Regions from separate parts of the Shouchella rhizosphaerae genome, predicted to be linked through region 2. Evidence: predicted binding sites of a transcription regulator. Region 2 holds the regulator's gene; the other holds the start of a gene.
What was found. The regulator CtsR, encoded in region 2, represses protease genes until heat stress. The targets are predictions, from matches to a motif close to ATGGTCAATAAAGGTCAAACA.

Region 1: the regulator CtsR is predicted to act here: its motif matches at 4,835-4,855, upstream of clpP (ATP-dependent Clp endopeptidase proteolytic subunit ClpP).

The regions. Positions count from the first base shown of each region.
Region 1 covers NZ_CP144921.1:681,573-689,301, reverse strand. Annotated here, with positions in the region: gene V5G21_RS03705 (ABC transporter permease) at 1-584, opposite strand, end outside; gene V5G21_RS03700 (betaine/proline/choline family ABC transporter ATP-binding protein) at 659-1,807, opposite strand; gene V5G21_RS03695 (DUF4870 domain-containing protein) at 2,100-2,456, shown strand; gene V5G21_RS03690 (M20/M25/M40 family metallo-hydrolase) at 2,673-3,971, opposite strand; gene clpP (ATP-dependent Clp endopeptidase proteolytic subunit ClpP) at 4,179-4,766, opposite strand; gene rpoN (RNA polymerase factor sigma-54) at 5,184-6,521, shown strand; gene V5G21_RS03675 (glutaredoxin family protein) at 6,521-6,772, shown strand; gene V5G21_RS03670 (hypothetical protein) at 6,928-7,146, opposite strand; gene V5G21_RS03665 (Rap family tetratricopeptide repeat protein) at 7,139-7,729, opposite strand, start outside.
Region 2 covers NZ_CP144921.1:1,982,623-1,990,351, reverse strand. Annotated here, with positions in the region: gene radA (DNA repair protein RadA) at 1-532, opposite strand, end outside; gene clpC (ATP-dependent protease ATP-binding subunit ClpC) at 770-3,226, opposite strand; gene V5G21_RS09920 (protein arginine kinase) at 3,247-4,323, opposite strand; gene V5G21_RS09915 (UvrB/UvrC motif-containing protein) at 4,329-4,844, opposite strand; gene V5G21_RS09910 (CtsR family transcriptional regulator) at 4,860-5,333, opposite strand; rRNA gene rrf (5S ribosomal RNA) at 5,943-6,058, opposite strand; rRNA gene V5G21_RS09900 (23S ribosomal RNA) at 6,289-7,729, opposite strand, start outside.

The DNA of each region.
Region 1 (7,729 bases), 1.3 Mb from region 2:
AGTAAGCGGTCGGCAAGCAGCGCCAAAATCGTGGCAGGTAAAGTTCCGGCTATGATAAGCGCTGGTTGGAATAAATTGAGGCCGTCAAAAATGAAATCCCCTAGCCCGCCGCCGCCGACAAATGCCGCTAATGTAGCCCAGCCGATTAAATAGACAGTTGCTAAACGGATGCCTGCCATAATAACTGGCAATGCAAGGGGAATTTCGATTTTAAAAATCGATTCGATATTGTTCATACCCATGCCTTTGCCTGCTTCCAACACGCTTGGATTGACGCCTTTAACACCTGTGTAGGTGTTTCGTAAAATCGGCAATACGGAGTAAAAAAACAAAGCAATAATGGCCGGTACTTTGCCTGCTCCAAAAATAGGAATAAAAAAGGCTAATATGGCGAGGCTGGGGACTGTCTGCAAAATGCCGATGACAGATATAAGCCTGTCTGCCACACGAGGAACACGTGTTAGGGCAATTCCTAAAGGCACAGAGACAAGAACACCTAAGAGAATCGCCGTAAACGAAATAAACAGATGTTCCCCCGTCTTAAAAAGCAAGTCATGGCCGTATTCTGAAAAAAACGCGATCATCGTTTATCCTCCTTCTTGGGTCGCTTTTAAAAGCGCTGTACGACACATAGGCACAACACACAAGCACAATCGACTCACGGTTCTGTGGGCTCATCAAAGTCCATGCCATCGCCCCAAATGGTGTCATAGACAATATCCGCCAAACTGGTCCGTGTCACAATGCCTGCAACTTGGTGTTGGTCATTGACAACGGGCACATATTTGGCACCGCGCCGCAGCATTTTATGGATCGTATCACGCAAAAGGCTATGCTCTTGAACGGTAAAAACATCTGTTTCCATTGCCTCTTTGACAGTCAATGCTTTTTTATAAAAGGAATCGATCATTTCGACGTCAATGTAGCCGGTTAAAACGTTATCCTGGTTGACGGCAAGGAGTGAGTCGACACGCTTATCGCGCATGAGGGAGATGGCGTTGCGCAGTGTTTCATTTTCATCGACGGTAACGGCGTGTTTATTCATAACTTGTTCAACAGTGGTTACATCAGCCCGTCCTTGAATGAGGCGGTCCTTGCCGATAAAATCTTCGACAAAGGCATTGGCAGGGGAGCGCATAATCTCATCAGGAGTTCCAGTTTGGATGATTTTTCCGTCTTTCATGATGACAATCCGGTCTGCTAGTTTTAATGCTTCGTCCATGTCGTGTGTAACAAAAACAATCGTTTTGTCGAGATCTTTTTGTAATTTTTTGAATTCCTCTTGTAAAGAGTCTCTCGTAATCGGATCGAGTGCGCCAAAAGGTTCGTCCATTAAAATCAGTGGTGGATCAGCTGCGAGTGCCCGCAACACACCAATTCGCTGCTGCTGTCCGCCACTTAGTTCGTGTGGGTATTTGTCCAAATACGACTCTGGCAAATTGACTAGTTTAATCAGTTCTTTTGCCCGCTCGTCTTTTTTCGATTTCGGCCACTTCAAAAGCGTTCCAACAAGGACAATGTTTTCTTTAACAGTCATATGGGGCATTAACCCGATTTGCTGGATGACATAGCCAATTGATCGACGCAATTCGACTGGATCTTGTTTCCGTATGTCTTTGCCGTTAACAATAATTTGCCCTTCTGTCGCTTCGTGGAGACGATTCACCATTTTCATTGTTGTTGTCTTTCCGCAACCACTTGGGCCAATAAAACAAACGAATTCGCCTTTATTTATTTTTAGATTTAAATTGTCTACAGCTGGTCTGCCGGCACCATACCGCTTTGTGACATTTTTAAATTCCAACAAAACGCCCACCTCCATGTCGAATAATGTAAATTTACCAAATAAGTATAAGTAAAAACAAGTCGATTCGTAAAGCCTTATAAATGTTAAAAAATATATGCAATATATACTGCACAAAATTTGTAGTGTGTTTTCCTTCCATTTGCTTTGTTTTTCTTCCGAATTCTACCCATTATGGTTTCTAGTCGTTTACAGAGAGGCTCAAACACGGGAAGTACAGCGGTGAGACGAAAAAAGAATTGTATCCTTTTCCATTTGAGCGTATAGTAAAGGTAAGGATAAGGAGAGATGACAAATGGCCAATGAAATTATTGATTACCGCGAATATGAACCAGACGGAAGCGAGCGTATGTTGGCGATGTTGCTATATGTATTGAGCTTTCCTGCGCCTATCCTTGCGCCACTTATTATCTGGCTCGTTAAAAGAGATGATTCGGACTTTATTGATTACCATGGCAAGGAATACTTTAACTTTTTGATTTCTTTTTTCATTTACGGATTAGTTGCGAGTGTGACCATGATTATCCTAATTGGCTTTTTACTTGCGCCACTTGTCGGCCTGCTTGCTATTATTTTTACCATTTTGGCCGCAATTAAAGCATACCAAGGAGAGGAATACCGAATTCCCCTTACAATTAAATTTTTACGTTAAGCGAAGGCATCCCATAATGAGGGATGCCTTAAGGTTGTCGACAAAGTCGATAACTGAGATCAGACTGATAGAAAACGCTTGTCAGACGAGGAGTGCAGGCGAGGGAAGATGCGAATAGAACGTGGGTTCATGAGCATATGACTGAGGCAAACGACGACGTATGCGAGCGTTTGCCTACAGTCTGGAGGCATCCCATAATGAGGGATGCCTTTTTTATTAGTTCTGTCCGACAGCATGGATAACATGGGCTGTACAGCGAATGCCGTTTAAAAAGTGGCGAATAGCGAGATTTTCATTTGGCGAGTGGTTGCGTTGGTCAAAGTTTGCATAAGGGACGAGAAGAGATGGTGCGTGAAGGAGCTTTGTCCATACATAGTCTGGCAGCGAGCCGCCAAGGCTTGGTTGGATAAGGGGCTCCTCATTAAAACAAGCAGAAATGCCTTTTAGCGCTTTTTGGACGATCGCTGTCTCAACTGGCGTACGGGAAGGCTCCATTGCCCCTAAAAACGTCACCTTGGCATCAGGCCGGCGTGCTTTTACGTGTGCAGTCACCTTTTCAAAAATGTCTTTAGGGTCCTGGTCCACAACGAGGCGTGCGTCGATTTTTACACTGGCTTTGCTAGGAATAATTGTCTTAATGCCATCTTCTAAATAGCCGCTTTTTAGTCCGCATATATTAAAAGTGGGTTCTAGCGCTAGTTTTCGGTAATAGCTTTTTCCATCTATATCCAAATGGGGATAGCCGATTTTTTGGGCGACTGAGTCTTTTTCAAAAGGGAGTGTGGCCAACAGCTGTTCTTCTTCAGCGCTGGCAGGGCGAATATTGTCGTAAAAGCCTTCGATTAAGACGCGCCCGTCTGTGCTGCGCATCGTCTGAAGCAGCTCCATAAGGTCCCAAGCTGGATTTGGGACAATGTTGCCTGTATTGCCAGAATGGTTGTCGAACTCGGCGTTTTGAAGTTCAATCTCAAAAGATAGAATGCCGCGGACGCCAAGAAGGACAAGGGGAGAGCCGCTATCATGAGATGGCCCATCAGCTGTGTAAACGAGGTCGGCTTGAAGCAATTCTTTGTTGCTTTGAACAAAGTCTGGCAAATGGACGCTGCCCATTTCTTCTTCCCCTTCAATAACGATTTTAATGTTGACGGGTAAAGCGCCACATGCTTCTTGATACGTTTTTATGCCGAGAAGTTGGGCAACGATTTGTCCTTTGTTGTCGCCTGCGCCCCGTGCAAAGATACGCCCGTCGCGGACTGTTGGTTCAAATGGAGGCGTCTCCCACTCACTTAATGGGTCAGGAGGCTGTACATCGTAATGGCCATAAATTAACAAAGTTGGCGCGTGTTTGTCTGTAAGAAGTTCACCGTATAGAATAGGATGGCCTTCTGTTTCAAACAGTTCAGTACGGGCACCAACTTCCTCCATGAGCGCTCGCATTAACGCTGCGCATTCGCGCATTCCTTTGTTTTGAGTGCTAATGCTTTCTTGGCGCAATAGTTTAAACAACGTAGCCAATGAATCGTCTGTTTGCTTGGCGACAATGTCGTCAATTGCTGAAATGCTCAGAATAAATTCCTCCTAATCTTAGGCGAAAGCAAAAAGGCTAGCGCCATCTTGTTTTTTAAATCGTACCATGGCCTAATGAAAAAGGGAATTGAATGAGGGCAGGCTGCAACTGGCGGCAACAAAAAAGCTTCCGCGTTTTGCGGAAGCCTTTGTCTGTTATTTCGTTGGTGTTTCAATCACTTTGTCGATTAAGCCGTATTCTTTTGCTTGTTCGGCTGTCATAAAGTTATCACGGTCTGTGTCTCTTGCAATTCGTTCATACGGTTGACCAGAACGTTCTGCCATAATTTGATTGAGTTTTTCGCGCATTTGAATGATGCGGCGGGCATGGATTTCCATGTCTGCAGCTTGGCCTTGCATACCGCCAAGTGGTTGGTGGATCATCACTTCACTATTTGGCAATGCCATCCGTTTGCCTTTCGCACCAGCAGTGAGCAAAAAGGCGCCCATGGAAGCAGCCATGCCGATGCAAATCGTTGAAACATCTGGTTTGATGAATTGCATCGTGTCATAGATTGCCATTCCAGCAGTAATCGAGCCGCCAGGAGAGTTAATGTATAAGGAAATATCTTTTTCAGGGTCTTCTGCTTGCAAAAACAACATTTGTGCAACGATCGAGTTGGCGACATTGTCGTCCACCCCGCTCCCTAGCATAATAATGCGGTCTTTCAATAAACGGGAGTAAATGTCATATGCACGCTCGCCACGGTTTGTTTGTTCAATTACGGTAGGTATTAAATTCATCGCTCTTCCTCCTCATGTCCTATTGACTAAAATCCTTGAAATTGTTGCTCTGTAATCATCATACTGCAAAGGTCAATAAAGGTCAAATGAGTTGCTTCTTTTTACAAAAGTATGTACGGCAACAACAAAAAAGCAGTTTCATTCATGTACTATTCCTTGTGATGATCAAAAAGCCCTTCTTTCATGATAGACTAAATTATAAAGATGTAAACCTCTATGTTTTACGCCGTTCACAACGTTGTTTTTTATTTTTTAAAAGGGCCAAAAGAGCTAGGCAACTGCTGAAATCTATAAGAAAGCGTTTACATTAACAAGCCATTTGGTTTATGCTATGACATGTAGAGGAAAAAGAGCATTTAAGTTCGCCTGAGCGGAATGTAAAATCAAGGCAAGGAAGTTCGAGGAGGGGTTGAATAGATGGAGATTGGCTTACTGCAACGTCAGACAACGAGTTTAGTGATGACCCAAGAGTTAAGGCAAGCGCTCCACTTGCTACAATATTCGTCCGTGGATGTCATTGCCTATTTGCGGGAACAAGCGCTAGAAAATCCTCTACTCGAATTACATGAACAATCTACTCTTTCCCGTGAACGGGAACTGGTTGGCACAAGGCCAATCAGGCAACAGATGTCAAGTGACGACAAACAGGCAGCGTTGCAAAATGTTGCGCAAAGAGGGCGAACGCTTGCTGATGAGTTGTACGAACAGTTGATTGAATCGCCGACGCTGAGCGAAAACGATAAATGCGAGCTTACTTATTTGATTGGTAATTTACGGGAAGATGGTTATCTAGGAGAAGCGCTGCCTCAGCTTTGTGCAGACCGGAACATCACTGAATCGGAAGGGGAAAGGTTGCTCGCCATATTGCAGAGTTTTGAGCCTGCAGGCGTAGGGGCCCGTTCCCTTGGGGAATGCTTGGCCTTGCAACTTAAACGTATGCCCGATTGCCATCCTCTTGCGATTGACATCGTTTTAAACCATCTCGAAGCGCTAGCTGCCCGGAAATGGAAGCAACTTGCGAAACAATACGGCGTCGTTGTTCAAGATATACAGCATCTATACGACCAATTAAAGGAGCTTGATCCAAAGCCTGGACTACGTTATTCGAAGGAAACGGCCATTTACGTCCAGCCTGATGTGCTGATGGCAAAGGACGAATCTGGAAAACTGCTTGTCTTCATGAATGATGACATACTACCCGCGATTCGCGTACACGAGGAATATGACCATTTACTGAAACAACAAGTCGAGACAAGCGCCTATGCGAAGCAAAAAAGGCAGCATGTCGAGTGGTTAAAACGCAGCCTTGAACAACGCCAGCAAACGGTGCGTCGCGTGGCGGAAGTGTTGGCGAGCGTGCAAGCAGACTACTTGCTTCAGCCTAGTGGGGTGCTCAAGCCACTGACGTTAAACGATGTGGCCCAAGTTCTCGGCATCCATGAATCAACGGTAAGCCGGGCAACATCTAATAAATATGCACAAACACCTCGTGGCTTAGTCGAATTAAAAACATTGTTCTCTGGCCATGTTTCTAAGTCAGATGCCCAATTGACCAATCACCACGTTAAAGTGTGGCTTAAAGAAATGATTAGCGTAGAGGATAAAAGCAAACCTTTGTCAGACCAAAAATTAGCGGAGCAGTTGAGAATTGATAAAGGAGTAGCTTTGTCGCGGCGGGTAGTAGCAAAATACCGCGATGAACTAGGGATTTTGCCATCTTCGAAACGGAAACGCTACAACGAAAGGACCGGATAATGAACGTCGATTTTTATACGAAAAAAGGGTGTCCCTTGTGCGACAAAGGGTACGCATTGCTGAAAGAATTAGCCGATAGTTACTCGCTTGTGATTCAATGCCATGACATCTATCAGGATGATGTGCTTTTAGAGAAGTACCAACTTAAAATCCCTGTTGTTTGTATAGACGACCAAGAAATTGGCTACGGGTTATTAGAGAAAGAGTCGCTCCAAAAACAGATCGAACGCATTCGTTCAATAAAGCAATAAGCATGTGCAAATTTGAAAGGCAACGTTTATCTGACAACACATCGAAAAACACAAAGACTGCCTGTTCCCATTCAAAGGGAATAGGCAGTTTCATGTCAAGGATCGAAAGGGTGCAGATGTAGTAAAAAAGAGAACCGATTGGCTCTCTAGTAACATTAAACGTTTAGCTTTGCCTTATGAATGAAAGTAATATCCCCTTTATCACGGTCGTCAATGGAAGTAATGTCGCCTTTATCATGGCTGTCAATGAAAGTAATGTCCCCTTTATCGCGGCTATTTATTTCACTGTCAGCCTGTGTGTTTGTAAAAACAACAAATGAAGCTGCTGCGATGAAAGAGACGACAAGTGAAACGACCAACTTTTTCTTAAACAACGGAATCAACTCCTAAAGTATGTTGGTATAAGCGTGCACCATGGGCCACTTTCATATATTTCAATGCCAGTCTCGTATTTCCTTCCTTTTCTGCAAAGTGAGCAGCTTCTTCAGCAAGTTCACTCACCTCAAAGTCCATTCCTTCTTTTTGGAGCTGTGCGATGGCTTGGTCAACCAAATCATAGTTTTTATCGATGTGAAGGCCTTCCGTAAATAAGCAGCGTGCGTTGTATTCTTTGCTTTTGTAGTAGGCGGCACCTGCTTTTGCAATTTGGAAGTGTGGGAGAGCCTCTTCGATTTTTCCTTGATTAAAGAGCACGTTGCTCAAATTGTATCTAGATTTGGCACCGAAAATGGTGTTTTTGTGCTCAGGGATGTCAAGCGCTCGTTTAAAATACGTTTCCGCCTCGTCAAACTTTTTTTGGCCTTGCTTGTTTAAACCTAGCGTCCGCAACACTTGTCCATATACAATTGGAATGCCTTTAGCACGCTCTAGCGCCTGTTTTAAGATGGCTTCGCCTTTTTCAGGGTTGTTCAACTCTTGATGAATACAAGCAGTGATGATTTGGCAGTTTATCGCTGG
Region 2 (7,729 bases):
CGGTTTGGATCGAATCAATAATTACCAAAGACGGCTGGACTTCATCTATAGCCCCTTCAATTAAAGCAATGTCTGTTTCTGCTAATACGTATAGCTGATCTGATGCTAGTTCAAGACGGTCAGCCCTTAACTTCGTTTGTTTAACTGATTCTTCTCCAGAAATATAGAGTACTCGTTCGTTTACGTTTGCCAGCTTCGCTGACAATTGTAAGAGCAATGTTGATTTTCCGATACCCGGATCGCCACCAACTAAAACAAGTGATCCTGGAACGATTCCCCCGCCAAGGACACGGTCCAGTTCTGCCATTGTCGTGCTTACACGCGGTTCCTTTTCTCCTTGCACCGCCGTAATCGGTTGCGGTTTTTGCCGTGTACCACTGGAAGTTACATAGCTACGGTTTTTTTGTTTTTCAAGGATGTTTATTTCTTCCACCATTGTGTTCCAGCTTTGGCAACCAGGGCATTTGCCCATCCATTTTGCCGATTCATAGCCACACTCTTGGCAGACGAACTTCGTTTTTTGTTTCGCCATGTATCCCATTCCCCCGTTTGGATTCACTACATGTAGTGTACCAAAAAGCAAATAGAAACGTAAGAAAAGCTCCATGAAATCGTGTCACTGAGTGCAAAAAAAACAAAGTGAAATAACATAGGAGTAAATGAACAAGAGGTGCAGACTGTCTGCATAAGTTGAGGCGAAAAACAACTAGGCGAGGGCGCCAACGTTCTTTTTTAAAAGAACCGGAGGGTGTGCCTCCGGTTCTTCACATCAGGAAATGCTTGATTTTTCTTTTCCTTCTACCATTAGCTTGCCATCTTTCACATAGATAACCGCTTTTTGGCCTTTGACAATTGTGCCTTTTAACAGTTCCTCTGACAAACGGTCTTCTACTTCTTTTTGCAAAGCCCGGCGTAATGGGCGGGCCCCGTATTCTGGATCAAAACCGATATCAGTGATTTTATCTTTTGCTTCTTCTGTCAGCTCAAAATCTATGCCTTGCTCTGAAAGTCGCCCTTTCAGTTGGTCGGCCATCTTTGTAATAATTTTGCGCACATGCTTTTTCTCAAGAGAGTGGAACACAATGATTTCGTCTATACGGTTTAAAAATTCAGGGCGGAAGCTGTTTTTCAGTTCAGACATGACACGGTCTTTCATGTCTTTGTACTCCTGCCCTTCCGATTCAATTGTAAAGCCGAGATACTTATTGCGTTTGAGCTGGGAGGCTCCCACATTGGATGTCATGATGACAGCTGTATTACGGAAATCAACAGTCCGTCCTTTTGAATCCGTTAAACGCCCATCTTCCAATACTTGCAAAAGCAAATTGAATACATCGGGGTGCGCTTTTTCGATTTCATCAAGCAATATAACAGAGTAAGGCTTTCTACGGATTTTTTCCGTTAATTGCCCACCCTCTTCATGGCCAACATAACCTGGAGGCGAACCAACTAGCCGGCTTGTTGCGTGTTTTTCCATATACTCAGACATGTCAATCCGTATGACAGCATCTTCATCACCAAATAACGTTTCTGCTACAGCCCGGGCAAGCTCGGTTTTACCAACACCCGTTGGACCAAGGAAAATAAATGATCCTATTGGCCGCTTTGGATCTTTTAATCCAGCGCGAGCACGGCGAATCGCTTTCGAAATGGATTTAACAGCTTCTTCTTGGCCAACGACACGCTCATGGAGAATCTCTTCCATTTTCAACAAACGTTCCGTTTCCTCTTCCGCTAGTTTGGAAACCGGAATTCCTGTCCAGCTAGAAACAACTTGGGCGATATCCTCAACCAATACTTCTGTGTTTTCTTGACCTTGCTTTTTCTTCCACTCATTTTTCATTTCTTCCAGCTCTTCACGCAACCGTTGTTCGGTATCACGTAAGGAAGCGGCCTTTTCAAATTCTTGGCTTTGGACAGAAGCGTCTTTTTCTTTTCTTGTTTCTTCAAGCTTCGCCTCTAGCTCTTTTAAATTTGGCGGAGCCGTGTAAGAACGGAGGCGGACTTTTGAAGCTGCTTCATCAATTAAGTCAATCGCTTTATCTGGCAAAAACCGGTCCGAAATATAACGGTCGGACAACTTTACTGCTTCTTCCACCGCCTCGTCCGTAATGGTCACTCGGTGATGGGCTTCATAGCGATCACGCAAACCATAAAGGATTTGGATCGATTCATCAATCGTTGGCTCGTCAACTTGAATGGGTTGGAACCGGCGTTCCAATGCCGCGTCTTTTTCAATATACTTGCGGTACTCATCTAGTGTCGTCGCGCCAATACATTGAAGTTCCCCTCTAGCCAAAGACGGTTTCAAAATATTAGAAGCATCAATGGCTCCTTCAGCGCCTCCTGCGCCAATTAATGTATGCAATTCGTCAATAAACAGAATCACGTTGCCTGCTTGGCGAATTTCGTCCATCACTTTTTTCAGCCGATCTTCGAATTCGCCGCGGTATTTTGTTCCAGCGACAACAGTGCCCATGTCGAGTGTCATCACTCGCTTATTGCGCAATGTTTCTGGGACTTCATTGGCAACAATGCTTTGGGCCAGCCCTTCGGCAATTGCCGTTTTTCCGACACCGGGCTCTCCAATTAATACTGGGTTGTTTTTGGTACGGCGGCTAAGCACTTGAATAACTCGCTCTATTTCACGGCTACGTCCAATAACCGGATCAAGCGTTTCCTCCCTAGCAATCGCTGTTAAATCACGGGCAAGGCTATCCAATGTCGGCGTATTGGCATTAGTTGCCGCACCGTTTGATTGTGACGAGCTTCCTCCTTCATTGCTTCCAAGCAACTGCAATACTTGTTGTCTCGCTTTATTTAAGCTGACCCCTAAATTATTAAGGACTCGTGCTGCTACGCCTTCTCCTTCGCGGATGAGGCCAAGCAATATATGTTCGGTTCCAACGTATGAATGGCCAAGCTTTCTTGCTTCATCCATAGACAGCTCAATTACTTTCTTTGCTCTTGGCGTATAATGAGGCGTGCTATGAATGCTTTTTTGCCCTTCTTGCCCTTTTCCTACTAGGGTTTCTACTTCTTTTTGCAATTTTTCGGAACCAAGTCCAAGCTGTTGCAAAGCTTTCGCTGCAATTCCTTCACCCTCACGGATTAGTCCGAGCAATATATGTTCAGTGCCAATATTATGGTGGCTTAAACGAATTGCCTCTTCTTGCGATAGCGCTAATACTTTCTGGGCTCGTTCAGTAAACCGTCCAAAAATCATTCCATCCACCTCCGAATTATTCAATCAGCTGTTTCATGTTCTAGTTTTAAGCGTTCGCGAATTAAAGCTGCCCGTCTCTCATCGCGTTGCTCGGGAGTGAGAACGGTTTTCGCGTATTGTTGCAGGAAGCCTGGTTGTGTCAAAATCATTAGTTCATCTAGAATTTTCCCTGCCGTGTTTTCAATAAAACCTAGATCGATTCCTAAGCGCACATCAGACAACCTTCTTGTCGCTTCTTTGGAATCAATAATATAGCTGTTCGCTAAAATTCCGTAAGACCTAAAAACACGGTCTTTAAGTTCTAACTTTGAGTGCTGTAAAAGCGAATCTCGCGCAACACGCTCTTGCCGTATCAATTGCTTCACTACGCCTTGTAAATCATCAACAATATCCTGTTCCGTTTTTCCAAGCGTTATTTGATTAGAAATTTGAAATAGGTTACCTAAAGCTTCGCTGCCTTCCCCGTAAATTCCTCTTACAACTAAGCCCAATTGGTTAATTGCCGGCAAAATTCGTTGCAGCTGCCGGGTCATCGCTAATGCAGGTAAATGAATCATTACGGAAGCACGCATGCCCGTTCCCACATTCGTTGGGCAGCTAGTCAAATAACCATACTGGCTGTCATAGGCATAAGTTAAATGCGATTCAACCCAATCGTCTACCGCATTAGCGGCCTGTAAACAATTTTCAAGCTCAAATCCAGCGCTCAAACTTTGGATGCGAATATGGTCCTCTTCATTAATCATAATGCTAAGTGATTCATCTCCGCTTAAAAGCACCATGCCATACTTTGATTGCTCAGCCAAATGAGGACTAATCAAATGCTTTTCGACAAGCATCCGTTTATCGTTTGTCCGCATATCTTCCATAGCCAACATTTCAGCTTTACCCAAGGCCTCTCCTTGCGTTCCCCCTAAGGCATCTTTTACATGTTTTGCAACGGCGTATGCTTCTTCTTTAGAAGAGAGCATCGGAAATGTAAAAGCACTCATATTTCTTGCTAACCTTATTCGGCTACTAAGCACAATATCCGCATCCGAACCATCTTTTTTCATCCAAGGGCTAATGGCATTTTTCAGAAAACGATCCAAGCTCACAGCTCCTATTCGCCTCCTTCCATTTGCTCTTTCAATTTTTTAATTTCATCACGCAATTCGGCGGCTTTTTCAAATTCTTCTTTTTGAATATGACTATCCAATAGCGCCTTAAGCTCTAATAGCCGTTTTTCAATTTTAAGGGACTTGCCAATCCTTTTTGGAATTTTTCCTTTGTGAGTGTCATTGCCAGCATGCACTCTTTTAAACACCGAACTTAATTGAGGGCCAAACGCTTTGTAGCAATGGGCGCAGCCAAAACGACCAATATGAAGAAATTTTTCGTAACTCATCCCGCAATTCGGGCACCTTTGCTTTTGTTCGGCTGTTTCCCTCGTTTGTTCGGCTCCCATGTTAAACAAGCCCGAGAATAGATGGTGTATGGAAAAGCTATCGGTCCCTGGAATTGATTCGCCTTTTTCACGTGCACACTGATCACATAAGTGCATTTCATGCTTTTGGCCATTTATAATTTTAGTAAAATGAAGAGTTGCTTGCCGTTCTTTACATTCTTGGCAGACCATTTTTCACCCCTCCTTCTACGTTTCGTTTTCTTTGTATTTAAGCGTCTCAATCATTGCCTTCAGCACATTTGCTCTAATTTCATCCCTATGGGCAACTGTCGATTTATAATGGGCACGATCTAATGCGCTCATCATCAAATTAGCTTCCCGTCTTGTAATGGCTTCCTCTTCATACAAACGAAATACAATGTTTTGCGCCGTTTGCTGGTCTATTTTATTTCCGATAAGCTGACACATGTGCTCAAATAAAGCAATGTCTTCATGGGATTCAACTTTCGTTATACGAATGTAGCCTCCGCCGCCTCTTTTGCTTTCGACAATATAGCCTTTTTCCAAAGTAAAGCGGGTGCTGATGACGTAATTGATTTGAGACGGGACACATTGAAACTGCTTAGCCAACTCACTACGTTTAATTTCCAATAGTTCATTTCCGCTTCGCATTAATGTTGTCTTTAAGTATTGTTCAATCAAATCACTAATATTGCGCATTCCACCAACCCCTTTCCGCCATTGACTTTGACTATATTTGACTTTTGTTGGTTTAATTATAGCTAGTTTTATAAAAAACTTCAACCAGTAACTCTTTTTTATTATCGCCAAGGATTGGGGTTCTAGACGTGGTTCCGTCTATTTATAGGATATTTTCTTCCGTTTTTAATGGTGCATCTTTTGGCCCTTGTCCTAAGGGAATTTTTGCATTGCTCCTTTTAAATGAGCTTATCTCCATATACTCCTAATAAGCATTTAACTCTGCTTCTTCGAAGCAGTCCTCTTTTGCTTCCTGCATATAACAAAAAAAGACACCTATTCAGGTGTCTTTAGTATTTGCCCGGCAACGTCCTGGCTCCGGGATCTTTTCCTACGGGGATGTTGGGCACGGAGCTTCTTCGATGATGTTTTTCATGTAGTCTTACGAAAATGATCCCTACGTCTCGCAGGAGGGCATGAGGCTTTTCCAGTGAAGCCTATTCACGTAGTTTTTTATATGAGCTTATCTCCATATACTCCTAATAAGCATTTAACTCTGCTTCTTCGAAGCAGCACTCTTTTGCTTCCTGCACAAACAAAAAAAGACACCTATTCAGGTGTCTTTGCTTAGCCCGGCAACGTCCTACTCTCACAGGAGGAAGCCTCCAACTACCATCGGCGCAAAAGAGCTTAACGGCCGTGTTCGGCATGGGAACGGGTGTGCCCTCTTTGCCATTGTCACCGGACTCTACTTCAGATAAGCTTCGGATTTCTTCGTCCAGTTCGTGTCTCTCAGTCGGTCACGTACGTTTGGGTACGCTCCCTTCTTCGAGCACTCCTGTCCTCGAACTCCTCGCTTCTCTTCGTAGTTCTCAGATAAGCAGCGAATCTCTTCGTCTGCACTGAAGGGTATGGAAAGAATCGGTGATTCTTTCAAAACTAAATCCGAAATAGACTCAATTGTCAAGAATGTATATAGGATAAGCCCTCGACCGATTAGTATCAGTCCGCTCCACGTGTCGCCACGCTTCCACTTCTGACCTATCAACCTCATCATCTCTAAGGGGTCTTACTGGCTTACGCCATGGGAAATCTCATCTTGAGGGGGGCTTCATGCTTAGATGCTTTCAGCACTTATCCCGTCCATACGTAGCTACCCAGCGATGCTCCTGGCGGAACAACTGGTACACCAGCGGTATGTCCATCCCGGTCCTCTCGTACTAAGGACAGCTCCTCTCAAATTTCCTACGCCCGCGACGGATAGGGACCGAACTGTCTCACGACGTTCTGAACCCAGCTCGCGTGCCGCTTTAATGGGCGAACAGCCCAACCCTTGGGACCTACTTCAGCCCCAGGATGCGACGAGCCGACATCGAGGTGCCAAACCTCCCCGTCGATGTGGACTCTTGGGGGAGATAAGCCTGTTATCCCCAGGGTAGCTTTTATCCGTTGAGCGACGGCCCTTCCATACGGCACCGCCGGATCACTAAGCCCGACTTTCGTCCCTGCTCGACTTGTAGGTCTCGCAGTCAAGCTCCCTTCTGCCTTTGCACTCTACGAATGATTTCCAACCATTCTGAGGGAACCTTTGGGCGCCTCCGTTACTGTTTAGGAGGCGACCGCCCCAGTCAAACTGCCCACCTGACAATGTCCCTGGCCCGGATCACGGGTCGAGGTTAGAATGCCAGCACCATCAGGGTAGTATCCCACCGACGCCTCCACCGAAGCTAGCGCTCCGGTTTCCAAGGCTCCTACCTATCCTGTACAGATGATACCAACACTCACTATCAAGCTACAGTAAAGCTCCATGGGGTCTTTCCGTCCTGTCGCGGGTAACCTGCATCTTCACAGGTACTATAATTTCACCGGGTCTCTCGTTGAGACAGTATCCAAGTCGTTGCACCATTCGTGCGGGTCGGAACTTACCCGACAAGGAATTTCGCTACCTTAGGACCGTTATAGTTACGGCCGCCGTTTACTGGGGCTTCAATTCAGAGCTTCTCCCGTAAGGGATGACCCTTCCTCTTAACCTTCCAGCACCGGGCAGGTGTCAGCCCCTATACTTCGCCTTACGGCTTCGCAGAGACCTGTGTTTTTGCTAAACAGTCGCTTGGATCCTTTCACTGCGGCTCTCTCGGGCGATTAACCCTACTAGAGCACCCCTTCTCCCGAAGTTACGGGGTCATTTTGCCGAGTTCCTTAACGAGAGTTCTCCCGAGCGTCTTAGAATTCTCTTCTCGCCTACCTGTGTCGGTTTGCGGTACGGGCACCTGTATTCTCACTAGAGGCTTTTCTCGGCAGCGGAGGATCAGGGATTTCGGACCCGAAGGTCCTTCACGGTCACAGCTCAGCCTTACGGAACACGGATTTGCCTATGTTCCAGCCTCGCATGCTTCGACGCGCACAGCCAGCGGCGC